DNA from 4 places in the Undibacterium sp. YM2 genome. Region 1 is predicted to be linked to each of the others. Evidence: predicted binding sites of a transcription regulator. Region 1 holds the regulator's gene; each other region holds the start of a gene.
The links. Region 1 encodes sigma-54, which starts transcription at its own class of promoters, with help from an activator protein. Its sites were predicted from a motif close to TGGCANGNAANCTGCTTT; they were not measured.
Positions count from the first base shown of each region.

Region 2: the regulator sigma-54 is predicted to act here: its motif matches at 2,838-2,855, upstream of UNDYM_RS01215 (ammonium transporter).
Region 3: the regulator sigma-54 is predicted to act here: its motif matches at 2,478-2,495, upstream of glnA (type I glutamate--ammonia ligase).
Region 4: the regulator sigma-54 is predicted to act here: its motif matches at 2,171-2,188, upstream of UNDYM_RS14945 (ammonium transporter).

Region 1 covers NZ_AP018441.1:491,847-497,503, forward strand. Annotated here, with positions in the region: gene UNDYM_RS02370 (S9 family peptidase) at 1-356, shown strand, start outside; gene UNDYM_RS02375 (enoyl-CoA hydratase/isomerase family protein) at 833-1,927, opposite strand; gene hpf (ribosome hibernation-promoting factor, HPF/YfiA family) at 2,626-2,973, opposite strand; gene UNDYM_RS02385 (RNA polymerase factor sigma-54) at 3,081-4,571, opposite strand; gene lptB (LPS export ABC transporter ATP-binding protein) at 4,583-5,338, opposite strand; gene UNDYM_RS02395 (LptA/OstA family protein) at 5,340-5,657, opposite strand, start outside.
Region 2 covers NZ_AP018441.1:259,749-265,405, reverse strand. Annotated here, with positions in the region: gene rlmF (23S rRNA (adenine(1618)-N(6))-methyltransferase RlmF) at 1-497, shown strand, start outside; gene UNDYM_RS01225 (nitronate monooxygenase) at 724-1,968, shown strand; gene UNDYM_RS01220 (YHS domain-containing (seleno)protein) at 2,038-2,541, opposite strand; gene UNDYM_RS01215 (ammonium transporter) at 2,906-4,324, shown strand; gene UNDYM_RS01210 (hypothetical protein) at 4,321-4,725, shown strand; gene UNDYM_RS01205 (trypsin-like peptidase domain-containing protein) at 4,864-5,657, shown strand, end outside.
Region 3 covers NZ_AP018441.1:2,113,084-2,118,740, forward strand. Annotated here, with positions in the region: gene UNDYM_RS31225 (EAL domain-containing protein) at 1-2,058, opposite strand, end outside; gene glnA (type I glutamate--ammonia ligase) at 2,643-4,058, shown strand; gene UNDYM_RS09515 (DUF4124 domain-containing protein) at 4,186-4,674, shown strand; gene glnL (nitrogen regulation protein NR(II)) at 4,761-5,657, shown strand, end outside.
Region 4 covers NZ_AP018441.1:3,313,639-3,319,295, forward strand. Annotated here, with positions in the region: tRNA gene UNDYM_RS14935 (tRNA-Met) at 79-155, opposite strand; gene UNDYM_RS14940 (NUDIX hydrolase) at 285-854, shown strand; gene UNDYM_RS14945 (ammonium transporter) at 918-2,120, opposite strand; gene aat (leucyl/phenylalanyl-tRNA--protein transferase) at 2,308-3,024, shown strand; gene UNDYM_RS14955 (arginyltransferase) at 3,021-3,752, shown strand; gene UNDYM_RS14960 (quinone-dependent dihydroorotate dehydrogenase) at 3,813-4,859, shown strand; gene UNDYM_RS14965 (aldo/keto reductase) at 4,875-5,657, shown strand, end outside.

The DNA.
Region 1 (5,657 bases):
TTTTACACATCTATGCAGACATCAAGAAAGACGGCAAGAGCCTCAAGAAAGAGTTTTTTGGCCACCCCTATGCCTATTGGTCAGGTCACCTGTTTAATGATCCTTTGAGCGTGTATGCGAACCTGGGCATTCCCATGGTGGCCGCAATGGGTGAGAAGGATGAGAGTGTGCCGATAGAATCAGGGCGTGCATTGCGGGATTACTTTTTGAAGTATCCGGAAAAAGATTTTCAGTTCGTGGAATTTCCGGGTGCCAGTCATGGCTTGAAGACTGCAGAGAGAAATGGGGCGCAGGAATTTGTTGCGCGTTTGGCGGGGTGGTTTAAGGGGGATAAGAAGGCGTTTGAGTTGAAGTGATACGCGCTTATCAGAGGCGGCCAGCTTTTAAATTTACGGCACACATAATGACGTCATTCCTGCGTGCTTTTGGCAGGAATCCAGTGGCGTTCGTGGCATATCTTAAAGTGTATTAACTTCAGATTCTTATTGTTTTACGAACCTGTTTTTCAAATATGTTTACACGTCATTTAAGATTGCCGGTCGGGGTAGCCCGACAGCTACATACCTTTCTTGCGTCGCCAAGAAAGGTATGCCAAAGAAGGCGACCCAGGCGTAGCCGCCCCTAAAGGGGTTCCCGTTTGTGCAGTACAAAAAATGGGAAATGCCCGAAACTCGCCTGCGGCTCAAACAACGGTCATTTCTTTTTCCATTTTCTGTACCGCACAAACGGCGGCTACACATGGGAACTGCAAAATCAAAAACAACGTCACCACGACCTTAGTTCAATTTTTTTTGCTGCGATTGTTCAAAGGTCTGATTAGTCATTCTTCAACTCACCCTTCCAAATACCGCAAAGGATGCGCATGAGCAGGCCATGCTTCTGCAAAGAATCCTGTCACTTGTTCGGCGGTTACTCCCGCCAAAGTTGCAGGTGACCAGCGTGGTGTATTGTCTTTGTCTACCACCAGGGCACGTACACCTTCCAGCACTTCACCATGTTTGAAGCAATGGCGTACCATGTTTCTTTCCATGCGCAGGCAGGCTGATACTGTCATGTCTTTACTGCGGCGCAGTTGTTCCAGTGTGACTGACATCAGCAGAGGTGAACGTTTTTGCATGGTGGCCAGGGTTTGCTGGGCGAATTCGTTGTTGCTTTGCTGCAGTCTTTCACAGATGCTAGTGACGCTATTGCCTGTGAATATCTCGTTGATGGACGCATGTTGCGATGCCAGTTTGCTGGTATCTGGTTTTGCCTGGTCTGCAAAAGTTGCCGCGAAATCGCGTATCGCCACGCGCAAATCAGTGGCTGTGCTTTCACTGATTAAATTCATCAGTGCCGGTATTTCTGCAGTAGGTATATAGACATCCGCCAGACCTGCATAAATGGCGTCAGCGGCGGTGATGATATCGCCAGTCAATCCAAGGTAAGTACCAATTTCACCCGCAGTGCGAGACAGGAAATAACCGCCACCTACGTCAGGGAACAGGCCGATGTTCACTTCCGGCATCGCCATCTTGGTACGCTCGGTGACGATGCGCAAACGGCAATCTGGCCCTGCCTGGGCGATACCCATGCCACCACCCATGACGACGCCATTCATTAGCGCGATATAGGGTTTTGGGTAGAAATGGATTAAATGATTTAAGGCATATTCCTCGGTGAAAAAATCTTCCAGCAGGGCGGAGTCACCTTTGGGTGTGGCAGTGCCAACGTCATAGAAAAAACGGATATCCCCACCGGCACAAAATGCCTTCTCGCTGCTGCTGTGGATAAACACCGCCCGCACGCTTTGATCATTATGCCAGGCCAGCAAGGTCGCTGTCAGTGCTCTTACCATATCGAGTGACAGCGAGTTCAGCGCTTTGGGTCTGTCGAGGGTGATATAGCCTATATTGTTCTTGACGGAGGTAAGTACAAATTCGCTCATGGTGGTTGACTATGCAGGGTAGGGGATGAAGCTGCTATTTTAACTTTGTCAGACGAGGGCGTCACGGGGTGTATATGTTTATGAGGAAATAGAGTAAACGCATCATGCTCGTTGCCGTTGCCGTTGCCGTTGCCGTTGCCGTTGCCGTTGCCGTTGCCGTTGAATTTTGGGGTTGCTTTTGACTTTCCGCAGTTCCCATGTGTAGCCGCCATTTGTGCAGTACAGAAAATGGAAAAAGAAGAGCCGCTGTTTGAGCGAAGCGAGTTTCGGATCTTCCCATTTTTTGTACTGCACAAATGGGCACCCCGAAGGGGCGGCTGCGCCTGGGTCGCCTTTCTTTGAATACTTACTTTGGCGACGCAAAGAAAGTATTTCGGCTGCCGGGCCGGGACCCGGCTTGTATCCACGGAGGGCAATCGCTTCAGTCAAAGCGCCACTTGCAATAAGCACCTCGGCATATAACGAACGTCGCTGGATTCCAGCTAAAAGCACGCTGGAATGACGTTAATATAAATGCCGTGAATCAACTAACTCGCAGCTTGTTAAGCAGCGTATGTGACAAACGACAATAAAAGTAAATTATTTATTTTAAATGTCAGAAACTAGACCTACAAAAAACCATGCACCCAACAAAAAGGACGCCTTCTAGCGTCCTTGTTTTGGATGTCCACAACCCTGTTCGGGTAAGGACTGGGGTCTTATGAAGCCGATGCCGGATCAGGTATGTGCTTGATGGCGTCGTGCTGATGGTCTTGAATTTTATCTTTATGCTTGATGACCTGACGATCAAGTTTATCTACCAGTGCATCAATGGCTGCATACAGATCATGCGCCAGACTTTCAACGTGGATATCTTTACCGCTAATATGCAAATTAATGTCAGCTTTGTGTCGTTTTTCCTTTTCCCGGAGCTTGTCCACCGTCAGGATGACGGCGATATCAATGACCTGGTCGAAATGCCGCCTGATACGTTCTAGTTTGGTATGTACATATTCACGAATTGCAGGAGTTACTTCGACGTGGTGTCCACTGATGGTGAGATTCATACTGTGCTCCTATAGTGATGTTGCTTGCTATTACGATACGCTCTCAGCATTTATTAGCCTTGAGCTAAATCATATATAGCAATTCAAACCGTGATTACAAGGACTGCTTACAAAGATTTACGCAAACTCACTGGGGGGATTTTGAGGGCTTCACGGTATTTGGCAACTGTCCGTCGGGCAATTACCATGCCCTGTTCACCCAGCATGTCTGCAATTTTGCTATCAGAGAGTGGGCTTTTCTGGTCTTCTGCTCCTATCAACTGCTTGATGAGTGCACGTATCGCGGTGGAAGAAGCTTCACCCCCTGTTTCCGTCGCGACATGGCTGCCGAAAAAGTACTTCAACTCAAACATGCCATGTGGGGTCAACATGTATTTTTGGGTTGTTACACGTGAGATAGTGCTCTCGTGTAATCCTAGTGTATCAGCAATTTCGCGCAAAACAAGGGGGCGCATTGCAACAGCACCGTGGGTGAAAAAATTGCGTTGCCTTTCGACTATCGCTTGTGCAACGCGCAATATAGTCTCAAAACGTTGCCGCATATTCTTGATCAGCCAGCGTGCTTCCTGCAATTGTGCGCCCATGCCAGCTTCGCCACGGTTTTGCTTCATGATGTTGGCATACATGCTGCTTACCCGCAGCCTGGGCATGACATCCTGATTCAGCATGACTTGCCAGCCGTTACCGGATTTTCTGACGATCACATCAGGTACGACATAGTCAGATTCATCAGCAGCAAAGGCCAGGCCGGGGCGTGGTTTGCACAGGCGAATGACAGTTTGTGCATCGCGCAAATCTTCATCGTCGCAGTCGAAGATTTTCTTGAGTTTGGTGAAATCTCTTTGTGCAAATAAAGTCAGTTGCGTTTCAACAATTTGCAATGCCAGTCTGCGTGTGACGAAAGCAACTTTTGGTAAACGCCTGATTTGCAAGGCCAGGCATTCAGACGGGCTGCGCGCACCGACACCTGCGGGATCAAAGCTTTGCAGCATGTTCAGCGCAAACGCCAGTTCTTCTGGTTCTACGCACAGTTCCAGTGGCAAACTGGCATGTATTTCATCTAATGTTTCGGTCAGGTAACCGTTATTGTCGAGCGCATCGATCATCAGCTCGACCAGGGCACGGTCACGCGGTTCGCGCAGGTTCAGGCGCATCTGTTCCAGCAAGTGTTCACGCAGGGTGATATGGGCTGCACCGAGCTGGGGGCGGCCATCTTCATCATCGCCAGACTTGCTGCCATGCTGCACATCATCAAAGCCCCAGTCTTCTTCGCTGGAGGTGGTGCTGTCATTGCTGATGACGGTTTCTGCATCAGCGGCAGCCGGTTCTGCTGACTTGTCACTGTCTTCTCTTGCTGCCGGTGCTTCCATGCCGGCATCGGCAGAAGTACTGCTGGTATTGATGGCACCGTCGGCCAGCAGGCGTACGGCGTGATCGAGGGGATCATCGACGCGTTCCAGCATGGGATTATCGGTCAGCAGCGTCTCCAGCTCCTGATGCAATTCCAAAGTGGATAACTGCAATAATCGTATCGATTGCTGCAATTGCGGCGTTAAGGCCAGATGTTGTGAGGTACGTAGTTGCAGGCTTTGTTTCATGATGATTCCCGTCACATCCGGAAGTGTTCTCCGAGATAAACGCGACGTACAGATTCATTTTGTATGATGTCGTCAGGCTTGCCGCTGGCAAGTACCGCGCCCTGGTTGATGATATAGGCGTGATCGCAGATGCCCAGGGTTTCGCGCACATTATGGTCGGTGATCAGCACACCGATGCCGCGCTCCTTGAGGAAGCGCACGATGCGCTGGATTTCAATGACGGCGATAGGATCAACACCGGCAAAGGGCTCATCCAGCAAGACAAAGCGAGGATTGGTCGCCAGTGCACGGGCAATTTCGACGCGGCGGCGTTCACCACCTGACAGTGACAGCGCCTGGCTTTCACGTATTTTTTCTATCTGCAAGTCTGCCAGCAGAGCGTTGAGCCTTTGCTCAATTTTTTTGGCACCGAGATATTTGCCTTCACTGTCTTTTTGCAATTCGAGTACGGCACGGATATTGTCTTCCACCGTCAGCTTGCGAAATACCGAAGCTTCCTGTGGCAGGTAAGACAAGCCCAGTACGGCGCGCTCATGGATAGGCAGTTGCGAGATATTCACGTCATCAATCGTGATATCACCAGCGTCGGAAGGTACCAGGCCAACGATCATGTAAAACGAGGTGGTCTTGCCTGCGCCATTCGGCCCCAGCAAACCCACCACCTCGCCACTTTTCAATAGCAGGGAAACATCGCGTACCACCTGGCGCGCGCCATAGCGCTTTTGCAAGCCCTTGACAAGCAAGGTGCTGCTTGACTGTGCTGTCATCTTATTTAGCCTGTTTTTCTGGTTTTGGTTGCAAGGTGATGGTGATATTGCCTGAGCCATCTACATGCTGGCCACTGGTTGAATTCGTGCCAACAAATACGTCATTCTTGCTGTCGTAAGACAGGTATTCACCTTCCTGTTCCTGGGTGACGCGCTTGCCTTCGAGGTAGCGTACCTTGGCCTTGGAAATGAATTTGACGATTTCTGTACTCTGGTTGTATTCAGCACGGTCAGCTTCGCCATCTACCCACAGATCAGGGCCACCATCGCGTTTCTGGCGGAAGGTGACTTTGCGGCCACCGCCACCTGTCAGAACAAC
Region 2 (5,657 bases), 230 kb from region 1:
GCCAGCAGATACAATTACGTCATCAGGCCAATGCCCTATCCCTGTTCCATGGCATTGTTGGCGATGATGAATGGTTTGATGTCAGCCTGTGCAACCCGCCTTTTCACGCCTCTGCTGAAGAAGCAAGGGCTGGCAGCCAGCGCAAGTGGGGAAACCTGAAGCAAACCGGCCAGGCAGAGCAGGCGGTACCCGTATTGAACTTTGGCGGCCAGGCTGCAGAACTCTGGTGCGAAGGCGGGGAACTGGCGTTTATCAAGAAAATGATCACTGAAAGTGCGGCTATACCCACAAAAATCTTATGGTTTTCTACCCTGGTATCAAAGTCTGCCAATTTGCCTGCAATCCATGCGGCATTGAAGCAGGTCAAGGCGCTTGATGAAAAAACCATTATCATGAGCCAGGGCAATAAAGAGAGCCGTCTGGTTGCCTGGACTTTCCTGAATGCAAGTCAACAGGCTGCCTGGGCCAAATTACGTTGGTCAAATAGCAAGAGATAAAGCCTGCGCCTGGGTATTTGCCTCCCTTACAGAATATAATCTTAGCTATAGCGGCTAGCCCTGGCTTACAATCTCGTTCGTCTGCTGGTTTGCAGCCCGGAACCAACAAGAAATTACAAGAAGTATGCAATATGTATCTGTAGAGTAAGAGTACTAAGGGTATTGAGAGAGTACTGAATATAGCGTCGCGTGATTTACTTTTGAGCAAAATGTATCAAGGATAACAATGAAACGTGTAGATGATTTCCGCCTGAAGCTGGGCAAAGATGAGCTGGTTCCTATCATGATCGGTGGCATGGGCGTCGATATTTCCACTGCTGAACTGGCTCTGGTTGCTGCACGTCTGGGCGGTATAGGCCATATCTCTGATGCCATGGTGCAGGATGTCTCTGACCGTCGTTTTGACACCAGCTTTGTCAAGGAAAAGACCAAATTCTACAAATACAATATCAACAACTCCGACAAGACTGACATCAAGTTCAATCTGGAGCAGTTGGCAGAAGCCACTCGTATGCATATAGGCAAGACCATGGAAGCCAAGCAGGGCAAGGGCATGATCTTTGTCAATTGCATGGAAAAACTGACCATGAATGGCCCGCGCGAAACCCTGAAGGTGCGCCTGGAGTCTTCACTGGATGCCGGTATCGACGGCATCACCATGAGTGCCGGCCTGCATCTGGGCTCCTTTGGCCTGATCGCCGATCACCCGCGCTTCCGCGATGCAAAACTGGGCATCATCGTTTCTTCAGTACGTGCGCTGCAGCTATTCCTGCGCAAGAATTCGCGTCTGAACCGCCTGCCCGACTACGTCATCGTTGAAGGCCCACTGGCTGGAGGACATCTGGGTTTTGGCATGGACTGGGCAGAATATGACCTGCAAACCATCATCACTGAAATCGTCCAGTACCTGAAGGCAGAAAACCTGGATATCCCGCTGATAGCCGCAGGTGGTATTTTCACAGGCAGCGATGCCGTATCCTTTTTGGAAAACGGTGCTGCCGGGGTACAGGTAGCTACCCGCTTTACCGTTACCAAAGAATGCGGCCTTCCAGACAATGTCAAACAGGAATACTTCAAGGCCAGCGAAGGCGATATCGAAGTCAATAATATCTCGCCTACCGGCTACCCCATGCGCATGCTGAAGAACACGCCAGCGATAGGCGATGGCATACGCCCCGGTTGCGAATCCTATGGCTACCTGCTCGATGGCAATGGTAACTGCGCTTACATCACTTCGTATAACCGTGAAGTGGCAGCCCATCCCGATGCCAAGAAAGTCTCGGTCATGGACAAGACTTGCCTGTGCACGCACATGCGCAACTTTAATTGCTGGACTTGTGGCCAGATGACTTACCGCCTGAAAGACACGACCCGCAAACTGCCAGATGGTACTTATGAATTGCTGAGTGCTGAACATGTATTTCGCGATTATCAATTCAGTGTTGATCACCAGATTGCCCTGCCGGTCTGATCTGACAAGCTGAAAACAAAACGCCGCTTTCGCCTTTGCGCAAAGCGGCGTTTTTATATGTACAAGCAATCAGAGTTCAGATGGTTTTTTGCCGGCGATGGTCTTCCAGTTAGTTTTTGCAAGATCGATATTGCCTGCAATATCCTTGGCCCAAATCGCACGGATCTTGGTATCGAGATTGAAGTAGAGTTTGTTATCGACTATGTCATACACATCCGGGTCAGCAACAAATTTCTTGCCTATGGAAGCACCATAAGCACAGTAGCCACCAAAGGCTGGCAGATATTTCTCTGGGTTCGCCTGGAAAGTCTTTTTGTTTTCTTCACTGGTGAACAGGTAATCAACACCATCCACAGTCGCTACATGGTGGCCTGTACCATGCGCCGGTTTTTCACTGGTAAAGAAAGTCGTAAGATCGTAGCCCCGTGCACCTATGACGCTATTGGCGACCGTATCCGCTGCGCTGATGCCCGGCACTGCTGCCATTGATAATGCGGCTATTGCTGACAAGAAGATGAATTTGATTTTGCTGACCAGGCTGCTGGAAGTGCGTGATATGGATGTGAGTGACATGGCGTGCTCCTTTAAATGGTTGAAAGCGGATTTGAGATTCGCCTTGCTCATGCGCAGCGAATGACAGGCACTTTAATTCAACTCATAAAATTAAAGAATAATCATAATATTGAATTTATTATTCCTTTAAATGGAATAATTACCATGAATTTGATTTGGCACTCTCTGCGTGCAAACTCATGCCACGCAGAAATATTTGCTTACATTTTGGTGCATGCAGGTACCCGCACTGGTATCACAAGCAATTTCTTTCCCTGATTAGTTGCGAGCAAGACCAAATTTACTGGTATCAGCCTTGGCATGAAAAATGCTGCAATGCACATGCTTGTGTGTCATTGACGATGTTTTTGAAAAGGCCAGCCTGATGAAAATACGCGTGCTCTCCAGCTTCCTGCTCCTCCTCTCTTTCAGTCTCTTGCTATGCAGCGCTACATGCAATGCACAGACAGAATCTTCCGCAACGGCATCAGCAAGTGCGGCAGTTCCAGTCCCAGTTCCAGTGACAACTGCGCCTGTAGTGACTACGGCCATCCCACCAGCCATGACCAAGCCGGGCATGATCGCCGCCGAAAAGATCAGCGCTGGCGACACCGCCTGGATGCTGACCTCGACCGCACTGGTATTACTGATGACCATACCCGGCCTGGCCCTGTTCTACACCGGCATGGTGCGCAAGAAAAATGCCCTGGGTACGATGGCGCATAGCCTGGCGACTACCTGCATTGTCACAGTCTTGTGGGTGGTGCTGGGTTACAGCCTGGTATTCACGGCAGGTTCGCCTTATCTGGGCAGCATGGACAGGTTCATGCTGCACGGCGTGAGCTTCTTGAAAGAAGCCGGGCAGCTCAGTGTGCATCAACTGGCACCGACGATACCGGAAAGCGTATTCCTGATGTTCCAGATGACGTTCGCCATCATCACCCCCGCCCTGATCACCGGTGCCTTTGCCGAGCGCATGAAGTTCTCTGCGCTGCTACTGTTCATCACGCTGTGGTCCTTGCTGGTGTATGTGCCAGTCGCGCACTGGGTGTGGGAACCGGCAGGCTGGCTAGCGGCGCGTGGCGTGCTGGATTTTGCCGGTGGTACTGTCGTGCATATCAATGCCGGTGTATCTGGCCTGGTGGCTGCTTTGATCGTCGGGCCGCGCCTGGGTTTTGGCAAGGAACCCATGCCACCGCATAATTTACTGCTGACTGCGATAGGCGCATCACTGTTATGGGTGGGCTGGTTTGGTTTCAATGCCGGCTCTGCCGGTGCGGCAGATGGCAGGGCCGGGCTGGCGATGCTGGTGACTCAAGTGGCGACTGCGATGTCGGCACTGGCCTGGATGCTGGTGGAATGGCTGCGCCGTGGCAAACCTTCAGTGCTGGGCATAGTCTCTGGCGCTGTCGCTGGTTTGGTGGCGATCACGCCCGCCTCCGGTTTTGTTGATCTGACTGGTGCACTGGCCATAGGTGCAGTGGCTGGAGTGGCATGTTACTGGGGGGCGACTTCACTCAAATCCATGGGTGGCTATGATGATTCACTGGATGTATTTGGCGTGCATGCCATAGGCGGCATCGTTGGTGCTCTGCTGACAGGTGTATTCGCGTTGAAAAGCATTGGCGGTGCTGATGGCAGCCTGGCAACCCAGGCGTTTGGTGTCATCGTCACCGTGATTTATTCGGGAGCTGTGACTGCCGTCATTTTATGGCTGGTCAAAGTGAGCATTGGCTTGCGCGTCAGCAATGAGCAGGAAAGAGAAGGACTTGATCTTGAACTTCACGGGGAGCATATCTTATGAGTACCAGCAGCCTGATACAGAATGCCATGTCAGATAATCTTGCCTTCTCCCTCATGGCAAGACTGCACGTGATTTTGCGGCGGCAAAATGGCCGCGTAACCGACATAGAATACATGCGTGTCAATCCCGGCTATTGCCGCAGCATACTGGACATGGCGCTGGAATTACCCAACCCTGATTTGCACGACATCTGCCAAAAGCTCGATGAGATTTATTTTGGTGAAGATGGCTTGTTCGTCACGCCACCACCACCAACTCCTTTACTCAACAGACTGGCAGTCAGGAAACAGCCCAGCAACAAGCTGGACGAGAGCAGCATGCCGGATATGTCCACAATACCCACGCCCGTGCTCGATCATAATGCCATGGTCGATCAAACCTATATAAGTCGCTTGCGCTAGATTTTTATCCAGTGAAATTGATAAGCCGTGCATTATGCGCGGCTGAGCGCCGTTGCCTGTCCTTATTCAGTTACAATCCTGCAGAAAAAGCTTGCTGTCCCATTGACAGACATGCAAGCCATCCATTCTGGGCAGGTAATGAAAAAAACTCTCTACGACATCCTTGCGATTGAAGCGGACGCCACGCCAGAACAGATACGTGCGGCCTACCAGCGTGCCACGGCTGAACTCGATCATGAAGGGCAGCATGACCCGAATAAAAAGGTCATCCTGCGTGAAGCCTTTGAACTGCTGCTACACCCGCAAAAAAGAGCCAGTTACGATGCCAGGCTGGCCAGACAGGCAAGCCTGCAGGCGCAATCCGCAGCAAACCAGGACAAGCCAGAAGTAACAACAGCGCCTGCACAAAAGCCTAAAAACTGGCTTGCGCCTGCGATATTGATTGCCTTGCTATTGGCGGCAGTCGCAGTATGGTGGTCGGTCAAACAAAAAGAAGCACGTAATAAACTCAAAGAAATTTCTGCCACTAGCGAAATTAGTCCAACTGTTGCGGCAAGCAGGCTACCGGCACAACAGTCAGTGTCCGGGCAAGGCAATTCCGATAGCGGCAAGAGCGCAGAAGAAATTTATGCCCTGCGTTCACCCAGCATTGCCCTGATCTCGGTGTTTTCTCCATCTGGCGTACAGGTGGCGATAGGCAGCGGCGTCATGATAGAACCGCAAGTGCTGATCACGAATTGCCATGTGGTGCGCAGCGGCGTGCAGTACCGGGCCAAAATAGGTAAGGAAGTATTGCCCGCCACTGTCATCATGGCCGATGAGGAATTTGATTTGTGTCGCCTTGGTGTACCCGGATCAAGCGCACCACCAGTCGTACTGGGCAGTACAGACAATTTGCGCACAGGACAAAAAGTATTTGCCATAGGTGCGCC
Region 3 (5,657 bases), 1.6 Mb from region 1:
ACTTTGTTTGTCGAACAGGGTGATGCCTATGCTGGCACTGCTGTGATACTCACTGTGCTCTAGATCATAGGGTGCGCGCAGGTCTGCCAGGATTTTGGTGGCGATCATTTGCACTTCTATGGCGGTTTCTCTGACGTTGTCGCTGAGTTCTTCGAGCAGCAAGACAAATTCATCACCGCCGTAACGTGCCAGGGTATCGCCCTTGCGTATGCTGTGTGCGAGGCGTTTTGCGGCAACTTGCAAGAGCATGTCACCTTTGCCGTGGCCACTGCTGTCATTGATGGTCTTGAAATTATCAAGGTCAAGGAATAGCACTGCACCATACAGATTGCTGCGGCTTTTTGCGAGCAGGCTGTGTTGCAGCCGGTCTATCAGCAGGCGGCGGTTGGCCAGGCCGGTTAAAGGATCATGGTAGGCCAGGTGTTCAAGCTTGGCTTCGGTGGCTTTTCTCTGGGTGATGTCTAGCATGGTGGCGACATAGTTGACAACCTTGCCGCTGGTGTTTTTAACTGCAGTGATGGTCAGCCATTCTGGGTAGACTTCGCCATTTTTTCTGCGGTTCCAGATTTCGCCTTGCCAATAGGCGTTGGCGTCAAGCTGCTTGCCCATGTCTTCATAATAGTTAGGCCCATGCAGGCCAGACTTGAGCAGGCTGGTCTGTTTGCCGAGTGCTTCTTCGCGGCTATAGCCTGTGATGCGGGTAAATGCCTGGTTGATGCGCACGATAGTGCGGCGCTCATCAGTAATGACCATGCCTTCTTGTGCTTCAAAGGCAATGGCGGCAATGCGCAAGTCTTCTTCTATATGTTTGCGTTCGGTGATGTCTTGCACCGTACCCATGTGCCTGGCGCTCTGTGCATCATATTGTGAATGTAGCCAGCGCACTTGGCCGTCAACAATAATACGGTGCTCTATGCCTGCATCTTTGCCCGCTTGCACCTGGCTCCAGAAAGTCTTGACTGCCAGGATGTCGTCTGGATGGGCGCGTTGCATGAGGCTGGCGCAATCGATTTTGCTGCCATGTGCGTAACCTAGTATACGGCGTGCTTCATCTGAATAGCGCCATTCTTCTGCATTGCTGCCTATGCTCCAGTTGCCTGTTTTTGAAATGATCTGGGCTTGACGCAAGTCTGTTTCGCGCTGCGCCAATTCTGCAGTTCTTTTACTGACGATTTTTTTTAGATTTTTTCTTTGCTCGCGTGCTTCAAGCAGGAGTTTTACCAGACAGGCCACCATGAAGCTAAACAAAAGCCCGATGCTGTTGTAGAGCAGTAGTGGTTTGTTCTGGATAAGAGAGTTTTTTGGTGATAGCTCCAGTGTCCATTCTGCATTTGGCAATTTGATTGCATAGCGGAGGTAATTCGTTGTTGTAAATCCAGCGGATTTTTCTATGACTTGCCTGAGCCTGGTACCCGGATGAACACGCGACAATTCATAGTCGTAGCCGCGCTCGTTTAGCTTTGACAATCCGGTGTCGGCCAGCAGGGTTTTCAGATCAATCGCAGCCGAGATCAGGCCCCAGAATTGAGGTGCTTTGTTGGCGTCTATGGGGTCTTCAAGATAGACGGGCAAGCGGGCTATGATGCCGGTGCTGCCATTGGTGAGGGGAAGTGGTCCTGCAAGTGTCAAGTGATGGCTGTCCTTGGCGAGCTGTGCTTCTGCTTTGCGTATGGGATCGGCCAGCAAGTCTATTCCCAGACCGTCATTGCGCCATTCTATTGGCGCGACTTCGCTGGTGACGCCGTCTGGGGCAAGATATAAAGCAGAAATTTGCGGATGATACTGCAGTATCTTGTCAGCAAAACGTCCAAAATGCCTGACCCGGCCATTACCGTCGGCAACCATGGCAGCAAGCGCATAGCTTGCCGATAACGCGCTATACATATTGTTTTGCAGGTTGACGGCTTGTGAGCGCGCCAGATCATAAGCGAGCTGGCGTTCTTCCTGCTTTGCACCTTCGTCCAGTTTGACGATGATGGCGGCGCTTGCCAATATTGTCAGCGCAAAGGTGAGCAGGGCAAACAACATGGGTTTGCGTAGGTAAGGGTGAGGCGACATAATGAGATTTGGGTATGGGAGCGAACGCCCGTGCACTGGTCCATAACTGTTTAAGTTGCAGGCAGGGGCATCGCCGCCTGAAATACCATCACAGTCTAAATGAGAGTGAGTCGCATATAGAGAAATACCAATCAATGTTGATTTTGGTCAATATTGCCAATTGAGTATTTCGCTTAAATGCTTCAATTGCAAGTGTTCAATAGGCACGATGCAATTGACTCTTGGTTTGCACCAAAATAATGCAGATTGATTCGATAGCTTTAAAAGTGCACCAAAATAGTTACTTAAATTTATTTTGCGTTATTTTGGTGCGTGCGTGGAGTTTGTATAATGCTAAGGTGCTGTATTTTTGTCAGAGAAAACGCCACAAAAACAAGCATTTAACAAATTTAGAATTTATATATGACTGATCTGGATGATGGCACGGTTTCTGCTATTATCCCCACTGAGTTTAGCCGCCAAGCGAAAATGCTGTTGTAAGAACAATAAGGCAAGGTTTGTCTGTTGGTCAAAATTGCACATAACTGGCAGGCGCAGGGCTCGGCAATTTCCGAATTTATTTTTAGCTCTCAGAGGAGTTTCACATGGCAATGACAGCCGCAGAAGTCTTGAAAATGGCGAAAGATAACGAAGTCAAATTCGTTGATTTTCGCTTTGCTGATACCCGAGGCAAAGAACAGCACGTAACTGTTCCAATTTCCCAGTTCGACATCGATAAATTCGAATCTGGCCACGCATTCGACGGCTCGTCCATCGCTGGCTGGAAAGGCATTGAAGCATCCGACATGTTGTTGATGCCTGATCCTAATACTGCCAACATTGATCCATTCTTTGAAGAAACCACATTGTTTATGCAATGTGACGTCATCGAGCCATCTGACGGCAAAGGTTATGACCGTGACCCACGTTCCATCGCGAAACGTGCTGAAGCTTATTTGAAATCCTCAGGCATTGGTGACACAGCTTACTTTGGCCCAGAACCAGAATTCTTCATTTTTGACAGCGTACGCTGGAAAGTGGACATGTCTGGCTGTTTCGTCAAGATTGATTCTGACGAAGCCTCTTGGACGACAGGCGAAAAACTGGAAGGCGGCAACACTGGCCACCGTCCAACGGTGAAAGGTGGTTACTTCCCGGTTCCTCCAGTCGACAGCTTCCAGGACATGCGTTCTGAAATGTGTCTGATCCTGGAATCCCTGGGTATCCCGGTTGAAGTGCATCACCATGAAGTGGCTGGCGCTGGTCAAAACGAAATCGGCACCAAGTTCTCTACTCTGGTAGAGCGTGCTGACTGGACTCAAAACCTGAAATACGTGGTCTGGAATGTTGCCCATACTTATGGCAAGACAGCGACTTTCATGCCTAAGCCTATCGTTGGTGACAACGGTTCTGGCATGCACGTGCATCAATCCATCTGGAAAGATGGCAAAAACCTGTTTGCTGGTGACGGCTATGCTGGTTTGTCTGATTTCGCCCTGTACTACATCGGCGGTATCATCAAGCATGCGAAAGCACTCAATGCGATCACTAACCCAGGTACCAACTCTTACAAGCGTCTGGTTCCAGGTTATGAAGCTCCAGTGAAACTGGCTTACTCTGCACGTAACCGTTCTGCTTCCATCCGTATTCCTTACGTTGCCAATCCAAAAGGCCGTCGTATCGAAACACGTTTCCCTGATCCACTGGCGAACCCATACCTGTGCTTCTCTGCACTGATGATGGCAGGTCTGGACGGCGTACAGAACAAGATTCATCCTGGTGAAGCAGCCAGCAAAGATCTGTACCATTTGCCACCAGAAGAAGATGCATTGATCCCAACAGTGTGTGCATCTTTGGAAGAAGCGCTGGATGCATTGAACAAAGACCGCGAGTTCCTGACACGCGGTGGCGTATTCAGCGACAGCATGATCGATGCTTACATTGATTTGAAAATGCAAGAAGTACAACGCTTCCGCATGACAACTCACCCTGTTGAATTCGATATGTATTACTCTCTGTAATCTGGGTAAAAACGCAAAAAAGCGGGGGTAACCCCGCTTTTTTTGTTACAAATGCTAATTTGTTCGTAATTGTGTTGCACGGCTGCATGACATACACTTACAGTCTATCAATGAATATTGCTTATTTATGAACCGACTCTTGTCAGGATTGCTTCTCTTTATTGGTGTGCACGCTTATGCGCATGCACAGGCTGAGGTGTATCTGTGCGTCGATGATAATGGCAAAAAAGAATACAAGAACACCGGTGCCGTCAAAGGTTGCAAGAAAGTGGATCTGCAAGGCCTGACCGTTCTTCCTGCACCTGTATTGCCAGCGCCTGCCAAAAAGCCGCAAGGCAAGCCTGCCAGCAGCCCCAGTGATTTTCCCAAAGTAGATGAGGGCACGCAAAAAGCCAGGGATTCTGACCGCAAGCAGATTTTGCAGGACGAATTGAAGACTGAAGAGCAAAAGCTGGCGAATCTCAAGAAAGAATACAATAATGGTGAGCCTGAGCGCCGTGGTGATGAAAGAAATTTCGCCAAATACCAGGAACGCACCAATATGATGAAAGAAGACATCAGCCGCACCGAAAAAAACATAGAAGCACTGAAACGTGAAATTGCCAATGCAAAATAAGTTGCCAGTGTGAACGGCAAAAGTGCTGTTCGGGCATGATGCTTGCGTAAAGGTCGCTCTGTGCGGCCTTTTTTTATGGACAAGTTTTGAAAACTCCACTTACATCATTTGCCGGACTTGACCTGCTGACATCCGCAGTCATTGTGCTGGATGCTGAGGGCAGCATTTTATTTGCCAATGCTGCCGCTGAAAACCTGCTTGATTCCTCTTTCAAGTCACTTACACATCTGAAGCTGACAGACCTGTTCCTGAACGGCCAGGAATTGACGGCAGTCTTCCATCAGGCGGTCGCCCACCAGTTTGCTGACAAGCGCCAGGACCTGACGCTGGAGCGGGCAGGGCGGGATCCTCTGCATGTGCACAGCATAGTGACTGCACTCGATAATCCTGATACGCCTGTCCTGATTGAGCTGCGTGAGAACGTGCAGCAACTCAAGCTCGACAGGGAAGAGCGCATGCTTGATCAGAGCAAGGCCAACAAGGAATTGATACGCAATCTGGCGCATGAAATCAAGAATCCGCTGGGTGGCATACGGGGAGCAGCGCAATTGCTGGAGCTGGAATTGCCTGAGCGGCACTTGCGTGAATTGCGTGAGTACACCCAGGTCATCATCAAGGAGGCTGACAGGTTGCAGACCCTGGTCGATCGATTGCTGGCACCGCATCGTTTGCCGCATATAGTCGGTGACGTGAATATCCATGAAGTGTGTGAACGGGTGCGCAGCCTGATTGTTGCCGAGTTCCCGCAGGGGCTGACCATCAGACGTGATTATGATTTGTCGATACCTGAATTTCGTGGTGACAAGGAACAACTGATACAGACGGTGTTAAACATTGCCCACAATGCTGCGCAGGCGCTGAATGAAAGAATCAGGCAGGGTGATGCCGTGCTGACTTTCAAGTCGCGCGTGGTGCGCCAGATCACGTTGGCCAAGGTGCGTTACAGGCTGGCATTAGACTTGCATATCATAGACAACGGTCCG
Region 4 (5,657 bases), 2.8 Mb from region 1:
ATCACACAAGCAGCAGGTGCGTGACAAGCAAGAAAAGCAAAAAGCCCTTGATCATTTCTGGTCAAGGGCTTGAATACTTGGTTGCGGGGGCAGGATTTGAACCTACGACCTTCGGGTTATGAGCCCGACGAGCTGCCAGACTGCTCCACCCCGCGTCTGAAGAATGAAACTATACATGATTTTGCTGCTCCGCGCAATTCTTTTATAGAATATGGACTTTTTCCGCGCTTTTACAGACAGATGTTACACTCTGCGGATTCGCCAATTTTGACTCTTTTTTACCCATGAAATTCTGCTCTGAATGCGCGTCCCCGGTGGTCTTGCAAATCCCTGTTGATGATACCCGCGAGCGTATTGTCTGCCCGGCTTGCGGCACTATCCATTATCAAAACCCGAAGATGGTGGTGGGTGCTATTCCCGTTTGGGAAGAAGATGGTGTCACCAAGATATTATTATGCAAGCGAGCCATAGAACCGCGTCTGGGCTTTTGGACCCTGCCTGCCGGTTTCATGGAAAATAATGAGACCACGGCTCAAGCAGCGCAGCGTGAAACAGAAGAAGAAGCTGGTGCCAATATCAAATTGCATGAGCTGTTTTCTATCTTGAATGTACCGCATGTACATCAGGTCCACCTGTTTTATCGCGCCACTCTACTGGATCTGAATTACGCCGCTGGAGTCGAGAGCCTGGAAGTAGCACTCTTCTCTGAAGAGCAAATCCCCTGGGATGACATCGCCTTTCCCACCACAGGCCATACGCTGAAGTTTTTCTTTGAAGACCTCGCGAAGGTCAGGGACGGCGGGCGCTTTCACATGCACGAGCATGATATTTTCAAGCCCATGCGGGATGGCTGAAATAACATTGGCCAGGCTAACATCAAAAATGGGCAAATTTTAATTTGCCCATTTTTTTCGATATCACCAACTGGTTTCGCGCTCTGCAGTTGATGAGATTTTGTGGATAGCCAAATCCGCACCTTCAAATTCTTCTTCAGGATCAAGGCGTATGCCTATGAATTTTTTCAGACTGGCGTAGATGATATAGCCGCCGACAAAGGCAATTGCAACGCCCATAATGGTGCCCAGCAATTGCGACATGAAGCTGACGCCACCCAGGCCACCCAGAGATTTCAGTCCAAAGATACCGGCTGCGATACCACCCCAGGCACCACACAGACCATGCAAGGGCCAGACGCCCAGTACATCATCGACCTTCCATTTATTTTGCGTCCAGGTAAACATCCAGACAAAGATCGCACCAGCCATGCCACCAGTGATCAGCGCCCCTAGAGGATGCATAAGGTCAGAACCGGCACACACCGCCACCAGCCCAGCCAGGGGACCATTGTAGGCGAAGCCAGGATCATTCTTGCCGAGGATGAAGGCGACCAGGGTGCCGCCCACCATGGCCATCAGTGAATTCATGGCAACCAGCCCATTCATTTTATCCAGGGTTTGAGCGCTCATGACATTGAAGCCAAACCAGCCCACCGTCAGTATCCAGGCGCCCAGCGCCAGGAAAGGGATGCTGGATGGCGGGTGGGCTGCGATTGCGCCATTCTTCATATAGCGGCCACGGCGTGCGCCCAGTAGCAGCACGGCAGGCAAGGCGACCCAGCCGCCAAAGGCATGCACAACCACAGAACCGGCAAAATCATGAAATTCCTCAGAGAACATTGCCTTCAGCCATGCCTGTATGCCAAAACGCTGGTTCCAGGCTATACCTTCAAAGAAGGGATATAACACACCGACCAGCAAAGCGGTAGCAATCAGTTGCGGGTGAAATTTTGCCCGTTCGGCAATGCCGCCTGAGATAATGGCGGGTATGGCAGCGGCAAAGGTCAGCAAGAAAAAGAACTTGACCATTTCAAAGCCGTTCTTAGCGACCAGCACCTCGGCACCTGAATAAAACTGCACTCCGTAAGCAATGGTATAACCGACAAAAAAGTAGGCGATGGTCGATACGGCAAAATCAACCAGTATCTTGACCAGGGCATTGACCTGGTTTTTCTTGCGCACAGTGCCCAATTCTAAAAACGCAAACCCCGCATGCATTGCTAAAATCATGATTGCGCCAAGCAAGATAAACAAAGCGTCAGCGCTGCTATTTTGTGCATTCATGCAAAATATCTCCCAATTTAAGTGCAAATCCGAATCAAAGATGCACTGATAAAGCAAAATGCATTCCAATTTGGTGCAATTCATAAGTGATTGATTTAATGCGATTTTTAAAACCTGGTTATTTAATGCACAAGTTTGATGCACTGAAATATGGCGTCTTTTTGGTGCAATCCATATTGGGGGCTGCATGATCCCCTGGCTGGAAACTGATAGCGCCTTCCCCCATCCGAGCACCGCACTGACAGACAAAGATGGCGCGGCAGGCTTGCTGGCGGCGGGTGCTGACTTGTCAGCCGGACGCCTGCTGTATGCCTACAAGAATGGCATCTTCCCCTGGTTTTCTGATGGGCAGCCTATCTTGTGGTGGTCAACCGACCCCCGCATGGTCTTGCAAGTGGAGGATTTCAAACTATCCGCAAGTCTGAAAAAGCGCCTGCGCCAGGTCTGCAAAGACCCGCGCTGGGAAGTGCGCTTTGACACTGCCTTCGAAGACGTCATGCGAGCCTGCGCTGCGCCGCGTGGAGAAGAACACGGCACCTGGATTTCTGACGACATCGTCGCGGGTTATTGTGACTTGCACAAGCTCGGTTATGCCCATTCCACCGAAGTCTGGCTGGATGGTGAACTGGTAGGCGGCGCCTACGGCGTTTGCATAGGCCGCATGTTTTATGGCGAATCCATGTTTGCCAGGGTGACAGATGCATCCAAGATAGCGCTGGCACATCTGGTATTTTTCTTGCGTGAACATGGGGTGAAAATGTTAGACTGCCAGCAAGAGACGGCACATTTGGCATCTCTGGGCGCAAAAGCGATCAGCAGAACCGAGTTTTTGCGCTGGGTAGAACATGCCAGTGCCTTGCCCGCGATTAGCAATTGGACCATAGTCAACAAGATCAGCCCGTGACCCAGCTTAACGAACTCCCATTCGCCAGCATACAGTTTTATGCGACGGCACCCTACCCTTGCAGTTATCTGGAAGGCTTGCAGGCGCGTTCGCAAGTGGCCACGCCTGCGCATCTGATTAATGCCGATGCATATTCAGAGCTGGTGAAGAGTGGCTTTCGCCGTAGTGGCATTTTTATTTACCGGCCTCATTGTGATAACTGCCAGGCTTGCACACCTGTTCGTGTGCGCGTCAATGAATTTGAAACCAACCGCAGCCAGCGCCGTGCCTGGAAAAAACATGGCGATCTGCATGCGCGCGTCAGCAGCCTCAGTTATGTGCATGAGCACTATGAGTTGTACCAGCGTTATCAGGGTGAGCGTCACTCTGGCGGCGGCATGGACAATGACAGCCGCGACCAGTATGCGCAGTTCCTGCTGCAAAGCCGGGTGAATACCCGTTTGGTTGAATTCAGGGATGACAACAATATCCTGCGCATGGTCAGCATCATTGATGTACTGACAGATGGCTTGTCGTCGGTATATACCTTCTATGACCCGGATGATGCGACGGCATCGTATGGCACTTACAATGTCTTGTGGCAGATAGAGCAAACGCGCTTGTTAAAGCTGCCCTATGTCTATCTGGGTTACTGGATCGCTGCCAGCCCCAAGATGGCTTACAAAACGAATTTCCGCCCCCTTGATGCCTTGATGCAGGGGCGCTGGCAGACTTTACGGGAGCTCTGACGCTCCTGCCCCGTCTGTCTTTCAAATTTTATTTTCAACTTTTCTTCCCCACCTATTTACATGCCTGCAAAACTTCTTTACTCCCTGATCCGCCCTGCCCTGTTTGCCATGGATCCGGAAAATGCCCATCACCTGACTTTACCTGCTCTGCAGCGCGCCAATCAACTTGGCTTGGGTGGTTTGCTGGGCAATAAACCTGCAGAAGATGTGCGCACAGTCATGGGTGTGCGATTTCCCAATCCGGTAGGTCTTGCTGCTGGCCTGGACAAGGACGGTGCGTATATTGATGGCCTGGCGGCAATCGGTTTTGGTTCCATAGAAATTGGCACGGTCACGCCTCGCGCGCAAGCGGGTAACCCCAAGCCACGCATGTTCCGCCTGCCGCAGGCAGATGCAATTATCAACCGCATGGGTTTTAATAATGGCGGTGTTGATGCCTTTGTCAAAAATGTGCAGGCTTCGCGTTTTTATCAGGACAAACAAGGCGTGCTGGGCCTGAACATAGGCAAGAATGCCGAAACACCAATAGAACGCGCTGCTGAAGATTACCTGCATTGCCTGACCAAGGTGTATCCCTATGCCAGTTATGTGACAGTGAATATATCTTCCCCCAACACCAAGAACCTGCGCCAGTTGCAAGGTGCGACCGAACTTGATGCCTTGCTGTCACAACTGAAGGAAGCGCAGCAAAAACTGGCGGATGAACATAAGCGTTATGTACCTGTTGCCCTGAAGATCGCTCCAGATATCGACGCAGAACAGATCAAGACCATAGCTGAAGCCCTGCTGCGTCACAAGATAGATGGAGTGATTGCGACCAATACCACCATCACCCGCGATGCCGTGCAAGGCTTGCCACACGCAGAAGAAACGGGCGGCCTGTCTGGCAAACCCGTGTTTGAATTATCCAACCGCGTGATCCGCGCCCTGAAGGCAGAACTGGGCGATGAGTTACCCATCATCGGTGTCGGCGGGATTTTTTCCGGTGCCGATGCTGTGGCTAAAATGCAGGCTGGAGCAGCGCTGGTACAAGTGTATTCTGGCCTGATTTATCAAGGCCCGGCATTAGTCAAAGATTGCGCAGATGCCTTGCGCGGACATAAATAATTTACCCCTATCATCATGAAGAAAATTTTACTTGGCAATAGCCAGTTGAATGTATCCACCATCTGCCTGGGCACCATGACTTTTGGTGAGCAAAACACCGAAGCAGAAGCGCACGAACAGCTTGATTATGCGCTGGAACGCGGTATTAATTTTATCGATACGGCGGAGATGTACCCGGTCATGCCGCGTGCCGCTACACAAGGCAAGACCGAGCAATACATAGGTAGCTGGATCAAAAAATCTGGCAAGCGTAATGAGATCGTACTGGCGACTAAAGTGGCTGGCCCCTCACGCGGCATGGGCTGGATACGCAATGGCGAAAATGATTTGAATGAAAAGAATATTCGTGCCGCCATAGAAACCAGCTTGCAACGCCTGCAAACAGACTACATCGACCTCTACCAATTACACTGGCCCAGCCGCAATGCCCCCATCTTTGGACAAAAACAATTTGATCCAGCGCTGGAAAGACCCTGTACAGATATCGCCGAAACAGTGGCGGTATTGAATGCCCTCGTTAAGGAAGGCAAGATACGCGCTTTTGGCGCATCGAATGAAACATCCTGGGGTGTCAGTGAGTTTATCAAGCAGGCAGAACTGCAAGGCGCAGCGAACATCGCCAGCATACAAAATGCCTACAACCTGGTGAATCGTTCATTTGAACAGGGTCTGGATGAAACCTGCTTCCGTGAAAATGTCGGTTTGCTGGCGTATAGCCCGCTGGCGTTCGGACAGCTTACCGCCAAATATACTGACGATGCCAAGGCCCATGGCCGCCTGACAATATTCCCGCCAACC